2 regions of the Thalassotalea sp. Y01 genome follow, and region 2 is predicted to be linked to the other one. Evidence: predicted binding sites of a transcription regulator. Region 2 holds the regulator's gene; the other holds the start of a gene.

Region 1 (4,443 bases), on a different contig from region 2:
TTTATCGCTTAGAGCACCATGACCCGGAATGATCGCCACATCATCTGGAAACGACTTGGCAATGGCTTTGATATTAGCCAAATAGCCTTTCACGCTACCGCCACCTTTTAAGTCAACATATGGAAAACGACCTTGAAAGAATAAGTCTCCCATATGCAATACATTGGCATTTTTAAAATAAACCACCGAGTCGCCATCGGTGTGACCGCTAGGTAAGTGCTTTAATTGAATGGTTTCGCCACCTAAGTAGATGCTTACACCGCTATCATAAGTAACGACAGGCAAATCAGCTTCAGTTTGTTTTTCGTTTGCGGCGACACGCTTACGAACATTTTCATGGGCAAAAATAGGTGCTGATTTGCCAAAGTGGGCGTTAGCACCGGTATGATCACCATGATAATGCGTGTTAACCACGTACTTAACAGGCTGATCTTTAATTGACTTCATCGCTGCTTCAATTTTTGCTGCCAGCGGTGCGAACTGGTCATCAACTAAGACCAACCCCGCATCTGTTGCCAACACACCAATATTACCGCCTGAACCTTCAAGCATATACACATTGCCAGCAACCTTGGTTGTTTTTATTTCTACGTTTGAAAAATCTCGAGCAGCTTGCGTTACAAAACTACAAAGTGATAAACAAAATGCAATTAACGTTAATCTTTTCATAAACTTATTCCCACTAAAAATGACACATTAAATATGACTGTTTGTGCAGAAAAGATCAAAGATATCGTTATTATTTTAAATCGAATGACAATTGCGGTTCATTTACCTGCACCACCTGTTGCGATTTGAAGCCCATATGTAAGCCAATTAGACGCACTTTTTTGCCCTCGCCTCGCTCTAAAGCTTTGCTCAATTGCGTTGCTAACATGCCCTGTTGGAATTCATCGCAGCTGTTTTCAACGGTGGTTTGGCTAAAGTCATCAAATTTCACTTTAACCCCTTGAGTTTTAATTTGCCGATCTTCGACTTTGCTTAAGCGTTCTTTAAATTTTGGTAGCAGCTTTTCCACCACGTGCATGCATTGCTCAAAACTTTCGATGTCTTCCATTAAGGTGGTTTCTATAGCTAACGACTTGCGTTCACGTTCAGTCTCAACCTGACGATCATCAATACCATGTGCGCGACGATACAAGCTGGTGCCAAATTTACCAAACTGGCGCACCAAGGTTTTGATATCGCTAGCGCGCACATCAGCGCAGGTATTAAAGCCCTTTCGGTTGAGTTTTTGCAGGGTCTTGGGGCCAACGCCAGGAATTTTTTTGAGGGGCAAATGTTCAACGAATAACTCTACTTGATTGGGGGCGATAACACACTGTCCATCAGGTTTGTTTTCATCAGACGCTATTTTGGCTAAAAATTTATTGGGTGCGACACCAGCGGATGCGGTTAACTGCAACTCATTGAATATATCTTGCCGAATTTTTTGAGCTATTCGTGTCGCACTGCCATTGCATAAAATGCTATCACTGACATCAAGAAACGCTTCATCGAGTGACAGTGGCTCTATAATTTGTGTATAACGACTGAATATCTCTCGAATTTTTTGTGATGCTTGTTGGTATTGCGCCATTCTTGATGGCACCAAGGTTAAATGCGGACAAAGCTGCAATGCTTTTTTCACCGACATCGCCGAGCGCACACCGTATTCCCGCGCAGGATAATTACAAGTAGAGACGACACTGCGTTCACTGCGGCCGGCAATTGCGATAGGAATATTGCGCAAGCTGGGATCATCACGCATTTCAACCGCTGCAAAAAAGCAGTCCATATCTATGTGAATTATCTTGCGCATAAGATGTTAACTCGGCACCATAAACTGTATATATAAACAGTACAATAATACTCACAGATAAATGACATGGCAAGTAACTTTAGTAATGATAAATCTGTGACTATTATTTATCTATCACTTACAATAACGACAAAATCTATTGTTTGACTTAATTTTTTAATAAAAACAATTACTAACTGCGTTATTAAAGGCTGGTTATGTACCATTATCTAAAACTGTTAACAAAACGACGTCGCAAAGTATTCTTTAATGAATTCACTGTCGACTATGACGTTAACGGCATAAAAGACAAACATTTAAGCGCATTTCGCCGCTTTTACAGTCTCGAAGGACATCAAACCTTGCCTGTAAGTTATGCCTTTATCGCTGGCTTTAAGCCGATGATGAAGGCACTCGGTCACAAACATTTTGCCTTCTCACCGATAGGGCTCATTCACCTAACCGCAGACTTTCGTCAATCCAAGCCCATAGATTATCGAAGCCCATTTAAAGTGGACATCAAAGTAAAGCAAAACCGTCGACATCCTTTGGGCAAGTTAATACAGGTAGAATCTAAGTTTTATCAAGACGAGCAGCTATGCGTGATCAATACCAATAGCATGCTGAAAAAGCTCAAAACCATGGATAACAAAGCGGCCAGTAAAAACATGCAAAGTTTTAACGAGCCAACAAGTATGCATATAAACGCTGACTTAGCGCGTAGTTACGCAAAGATAAGTTACGACTATAATCCGATCCACATAAGTAAACATTTGGCGAAGCTATTTGGTCTTCCTGGGACCATTATGCACGGTATGTATTTTGCGCATTTATTGCTTATTAACCATGATATTGATAACAGTCGAGTTAAATTTGAATTTAAGAAACCATGCTTATTACCTACCGATATTGGCTTTGCCAAAGTTGATGAGCAATATCAGGTATTCTCTGGCTGTGATGATTTGCACTTAAACCTAAAGCTGTTTAGCAGCAGCTAGGCGTCGTCCAACTTAGGTTTATAAAAAGTAAGGTTTTCATTGACCAACAATTGATTAATCGCAGCAATGTTTTTGATGTAAATCTTACCTCGCACCAATTCAATATACTGTTGTTTTTCAAAATCCTTTAAAACCGCATTAACCCGCTGCCGAGTAACATCAGATAGGTTTGCTAATTGTTGTTGTGTAATCTCAAGCATGATCATAGTGCCAGCCGGTGTCGTTTGTTTGCTGGCTAAATCCAATAAGGTGTACGCGACTTTTATCGCTACTGAGAACTTTTGATTAAGTAAGCCTTTTTGCAGTAATGGTAAAGTACGCATCTTCAGCAATGAGAACATGAATTTATAAAATTCCGGTTGTTGCTCACTCAGTCGTATAAGGTGTTGCTCCGATAGTTTTAACATCTGGCAATCTTGCAATACTTCGGCGGCAATAGACTCTTGCAAACGATAATCAAAAAATTGTCCGTAATATAGGAAGTCGTTTTTGCCTAACAACTTATAAGTAAAGTGATCAAAATCAGAGGTACGAATGGATAAAATTAGACTGCCGGTAAAAAGGTAGTTTAGGCCGTCTTTGGTGTCTTCTGTGGAGAGAAAATAATAGCCCGCCTTTAATGACTGAATACTGCCCGCCGACAAGAATGCACGCTTGAATTGTTCGGATAACTGACAAGGCCAGTCTATTTTTCGTTCTAATTCGACAATTTTTAACTTAGTTAATGGCAATGGTTACCTCCCCTCAAAAGTTAATGTGATACTATCACACTCGTATTAACAGAAGATCACAAGCCATTACAGCTAACATCATATTAACATTTACTAGTGTCCTGTAGAGGACAAAACTCGCCTTCATATTCTTCAATAATAGCTCCATCAAAACACGGCGCAAATTAAACACTTTGTTCCGTCTAAGTTTTTAAGCTTAATTTAGGAGCTAATCATGACATTGAAGAACCTTACTAAAGTTGCAGCATTTGTTTCTGCGGCATGTTTATCAACCGCAGCAATCGTGCCTACAGCAATCGCAGCTGGCGGCAGTGCTCCTGCTGTAGACCAAAACTTTAAAGTTGAAGCAAGTACCACCTTATTTAAAAACGTTAACGTGTTTAATGGTACTGACAATAAGCTTTACAAAGGTCTTAACGTGTTAGTTGAAGGTACCACCATTAGTAAAATCAGTGATGACGATATCCCCATTAACGGCGATGCTCGTATCATCGATGGTCAAGGTAAAACCTTAATGCCAGGCCTTATTGATGGTCATGCGCACATCATGATCAACAACAACTTTGCTAACGTTGAAAGTGATATGGACTTAACCGATATGTCTTATCGTGCTTCGATTGTCGCTGAACGTTTTCTTATGGATGGCTTCACCACAGTGCGTGACATGGGTGGCCCAGCATTTGGACTGATGCGTAACATCAATTCTGGTCATATTATCGGTCCTAAGATTTTTCCATCAGGCACTTTTATTTCACAAACCTCTGGCCATGGTGATTTTCGTGACCGCGGTGATGCCGGCTTCTCACCAACCAGTGCACACGATGCATCAAACTTTGAACACTTTGGTATTGGCGCTGTTGCCGATGGTGAAGCGGAAGTATTAAAAGCAACGCGCACCAACTTACGTAACGGTGCGACACAAATTAAAATCATG
Region 2 (4,443 bases):
TACCTGAACCTGCGAGTGCAGGGAATGCAGGCGGTAGGCCTTGACCATTTGGTTGGTGACAAGCGGCACAGTGCGCGGTATAGGTTGTTTCACCCAATGTCATCAAATCGTCCATAGACATTTCAGCATTAAGCGAGGCAGCTTCTGCTTGCTTGGCTTTGGTCATGGCAATCTTCTGTTCGTTGATCCAAAGCTCATAGTCTTCTTCACTGCGCACATCGACAACGATTGGCATGTAGCCGTGGTCTTTACCACATAGCTCGGCACAACGGCCACGGTAAATACCTGGCTCATTGACATTGGTCCAAGCTTCATTGATAAAGCCCGGGTTTGCGTCTTGCTTGACGGCAAACGCTGGAACCCACCAAGAGTGAATTACGTCATCTGAGGTAATTAGAAAGCGTACTTTACGGTTAACCGGAATTACTAAAGGCTTATCTACTTCAAGTAAGTAGTTTTCACCTTTTGCTTCACCGTCACCTTCGCGATTATCAAATTGTTCGCGTGGGGTAGACAGCACACTGTAATATTCGATGCCTTGATCAAAATATTTGTAATGCCACTTCCATTGGGAACCGGTGACCTGAATGGTTATGTCGGAATTGGAGTTATCCTCCATATCAATCAAGGCCGTGGTTGCTGGCCATGCCATACCAATCAGAATAAGAATAGGAATAGCGGTCCAAAGTATTTCTACTTTAGTGCTTTCATGAAAATCGGCTGGCTTTACGCCTTTCGATTTACGGTGGAAGATCATGGACCAGAACATAGCACCGAATACTACGATACCAATGACGGTACAAATCCATAGAACCAACATATGCAAATCATAGACATTTTGGCTGACATCCGTCACACCTTTAGTCAAATTCAATTGCGATTCTGCCCAAGCTGAACTGGCAAACGTACTTGCCAACAACAGCCAACCCAGGTTACGTCTTTTCACTCGACATCTCCTTCTGCTTGCTAAGCCAAAGAAAATACAGAAAAAGGGACAAGATACATCTTCATTCGATGTCGCAAATTTCCGTAAATTATTGTTATTGTTTTATACCGGTTAAATGATTAACTCGGCCATTTACGTACTGCAAATCTACGTTTAGTTTTGACGTGGTAGATTTAGCGTATTCTCTTATTGTTGTAATCGGCTGGTGTCACCAGGTGGCAAACAATCGGCCTGTTTTTGTTTATTTCATGCTCTAGAATTACCTAATTTTTATACAAGGTAAAGCGCTTTGTTAGAAATTTGTAAATCTTTTTTACAATCCAGATTACAAATGGGACTAGAGTAAATACTCTTGTGTTTTAATGGGTTATAGACAAGACAAGGCGATGGAGGTTTTTTTATGATACAAAAAACGCCCTAACTTGGGCGCTTTCTAGAGGATATTTGGCTGCTTAAAGTTTGTACAGTTTTGCTGGGCTACATCCAGTCAGCATTGCGAACCACACCGACGGCGATTCCTTCAATATTAAAAGGTGTATTGGTTAAATCGACAACAATCGGCGAGAATGCTTCGTTTTCAGCGTGTAAATAGACAACGTTACCTTCTCGTTTATAGCGTTTGACGGTGACGTCATCCTCTACTCGTGCCACCACAACCTGACCGTTATGAATGTCTGTCGATTGGTGCACAGCCAGCAAATCTCCATCGAGAATACCGATGTCTTTCATGCTATCGCCATTAACGCGCAATAAGTAATCGGCAGCAGGGTGAAACAAACTACCATCGATCTTGTATCTGTCTTCAACGTGCTCTTGGGCAAGAATAGGTTCACCTGCCGCAACTCGACCAATTAATGGCAAGCCTTCTTCTTCAACATGCTCTTCGGCTAATTTGATACCACGGGAGGTGCCCGGTAGCATTTCAATAAAGCCCTTTTTGGCCAGCGCTTTTAAATGCTCTTCCGCAGCATTTGCTGATTTAAAACCAAAAAAGTTGGCAATTTCCGCTCGTGTCGGTGGCATGCCGGTTTCGTTTATTTTTTCTTTTATCAAATCAAAGATTTGTTGTTGTCTGGCAGTCAATGCTCGCATGATATTTTTACAGCCTGTTTATCTGTACAGTAACTGTCAGTATATACAGCTTGATAAGAATCGCAACCAATAAATTATTGTTTTACAAGATATGTGTAGGTTCCAGTTCAAAACTAAATTCGTTCCAACGCAAATAAATTATGAAATAAATTCGCTTTTTTTTGATTCTAGATATGATGGTTTTAGTGGATGACGCTGAATTGATTCATATGAACGGACGGGTGTATGACTATAACCTTGGTCGTTTCTTGAGTGTTGACCCTGTGTTTCAAGCGCCAGCTAATACTTAAAGCATGAATCCGTATTGAATCGACAAAACTAACCTAGATATTTTTTTGCACATAAAAAACGCCCTCATTAAGGGCGTTTAAACGAGCATTATGTTGTTCAGGTACGGTTGTGATTAAGGTTCTAATACTGTATCGATGATATGCACCATGCCATCTGATAAGCGATTATCTTCGCTGATGATCTTCGCTTCTGATTTTTCGGCAATAATCAGGCCATCGTCGTAATAAATGCTGTTGCCATCAAGCATCTCAACCATTTTCGCACGGGTCACAGAGCGTGAATTGCGCACGCCTTCGGTAACATGGTATTTCAATACATCAGCAACGCCATCAGCGCCCAGTAAACTCACAGCGGCATTAAACGCATCGGCATCATTGGTGGTGTTGGTGAGCATGTAGAAGGCGTTGTCATTAGGCGCAAATACGGTCAAATCGCTGCCATCGAACGCGGCGACGGTGCCGGTTGCGATCAGCGCGGCGACTAATACGTCAAAATCTTCGCCATTGCTGTCAAAATCAAATGGTTCGCCAGACGCGGCAACAGCAAAATCGACGATACTTACATCGGATTTTTCCGCCCACTTGGGTTTTGCTGCGTAAGCCGATGCACTTAAAAAAGTCGCAACAGATAGTGTTGCAATGGTTTTTGTTAATGAACTCATTACCGTATTCATCATAGTGTTCCTCTGTTTATTTTGACGTTGATAGTGATGGAGTTCTTACGGTAATTCGTTGCCAGAAGATCACTTAATACATTGCTACCACCGAGCTATGACTGGTTATCTGCAAAAAAGTCACGACAAACTACCGTGATCCAACTCTCTAGAGTGGCAGCAATGTGTGTGGTTAGTTGCTTTCTTTTTGGTTTGCAAATGTCATGTCGTAGCCGCTAGCCGATTGCTCATTTTGTTGCAGTAACAAGAACATGGCTTGGCTGGACTCGTCTAAGTTAATTGCTTGTGAGGCGAGCAGTATCTCGCTGCTGTCGCGCTTGGCAACGGCATATACTGTGTAGGTATTGTTTAACAGCTCGATATTACTGGCGTTTGCGTAACTGATATGGCGATAATTAGTTGAAGTTTCGATCAACTCATCATTTTGCACAAAGTAGACACTGACGCTATTGAAATTGTCATCTTCAACAAGGTTTATGATTTCAATTTTGTGACTATAAATACTGTTACTTTGGCTGGTTTTAACCGCTAATGAATTGATTTTTATTTCAACTTCATCGACCAGTCCATCGCCATCTTCATCCACATCGCCGTCGCCATCATGATCAACGTTTTCTTCGCTGAGGTAAAAGAAGATGGTTTTCTCTTCGTTTTCAGCTAGGGTCAACAAATGATTGGATAGCAAGGGGTGTTGTTGCGACGAGCTGAGCAAATCAATGCTGTAGTCGCCTTGGCTGACAATATAGGTGTCACTGTATTGACCAAAACTGATGTTGTCGATAGCAATGGTTTCCTTAATTGAACGTAAGGTGGCATCTATAGAATGGTCATAATCAGGTAATAAATCGTGCTCTGTAATGCTGTTGAACAGTCGCAGTTTTGAATCATCCCCTTCACTTTGTAATGTCATAAAGTCGTATTTTGAAATCATGTCGATGGCAAACGGCGAAGAGCCTGCACCTTGGTTTTGTCGTACCACGACGATATATTGCGAGGTGTATTGCATAGGCGCTTGGGTCGATTGAAATAACACTTGGTCACTGCCAGCTTGGGTAATATAAAAGGTATAATCGTCTTGATCGTGTTTTTGATTATCACTGATGACCCCGTAATTAAGTTGTTCAAGCGCAATCGCCTCATTAAAGGTTTCATCGGTTTTCGACATGTAGACATCAATATCTTGCATTGCTTCATGTAAGTTGAGCAGGCGGATATTAAACAGCTCTTCGTCATTGTCGTTATCATCATCAATGACTGGAATATCAAAGGACATCACTTGCGGCGCTTGTACGTCACCTGTTAGGGCAAAAAATTGAATGCTGTCTTTACTGAATTTATGGTTTTGTTGATAGATGATTTGTAGATCTTCGCGACTGCTGCTATCAGCATCATCTTGCCAAGCAAGCTCCACATAATAGTCGTCAGCTTCGAGCTCGTAACG

The links. The regulator LexA, encoded in region 2, represses DNA repair genes until DNA is damaged. The targets are predictions, from matches to a motif close to TACTGTATNNNNATACAGTA.
Region 1: the regulator LexA is predicted to act here: its motif matches at 1,824-1,843, upstream of dinB (DNA polymerase IV).

The regions. Positions count from the first base shown of each region.
Region 1 covers NZ_JABBXG010000009.1:156,737-161,179, forward strand. The annotation lists gene HII16_RS13725 (MBL fold metallo-hydrolase) at 1-669, opposite strand, end outside; gene dinB (DNA polymerase IV) at 740-1,801, opposite strand; gene HII16_RS13735 (MaoC/PaaZ C-terminal domain-containing protein) at 1,999-2,778, shown strand; gene HII16_RS13740 (Crp/Fnr family transcriptional regulator) at 2,775-3,509, opposite strand; partial or broken gene HII16_RS13745 (amidohydrolase family protein) at 3,724-4,443, shown strand, end outside.
Region 2 covers NZ_JABBXG010000004.1:98,139-102,581, reverse strand. The annotation lists gene coxB (cytochrome c oxidase subunit II) at 1-946, opposite strand, end outside; gene lexA (transcriptional repressor LexA) at 1,424-2,038, opposite strand; gene HII16_RS06990 (fasciclin domain-containing protein) at 2,442-3,005, opposite strand; gene HII16_RS06985 (hypothetical protein) at 3,175-4,443, opposite strand, start outside.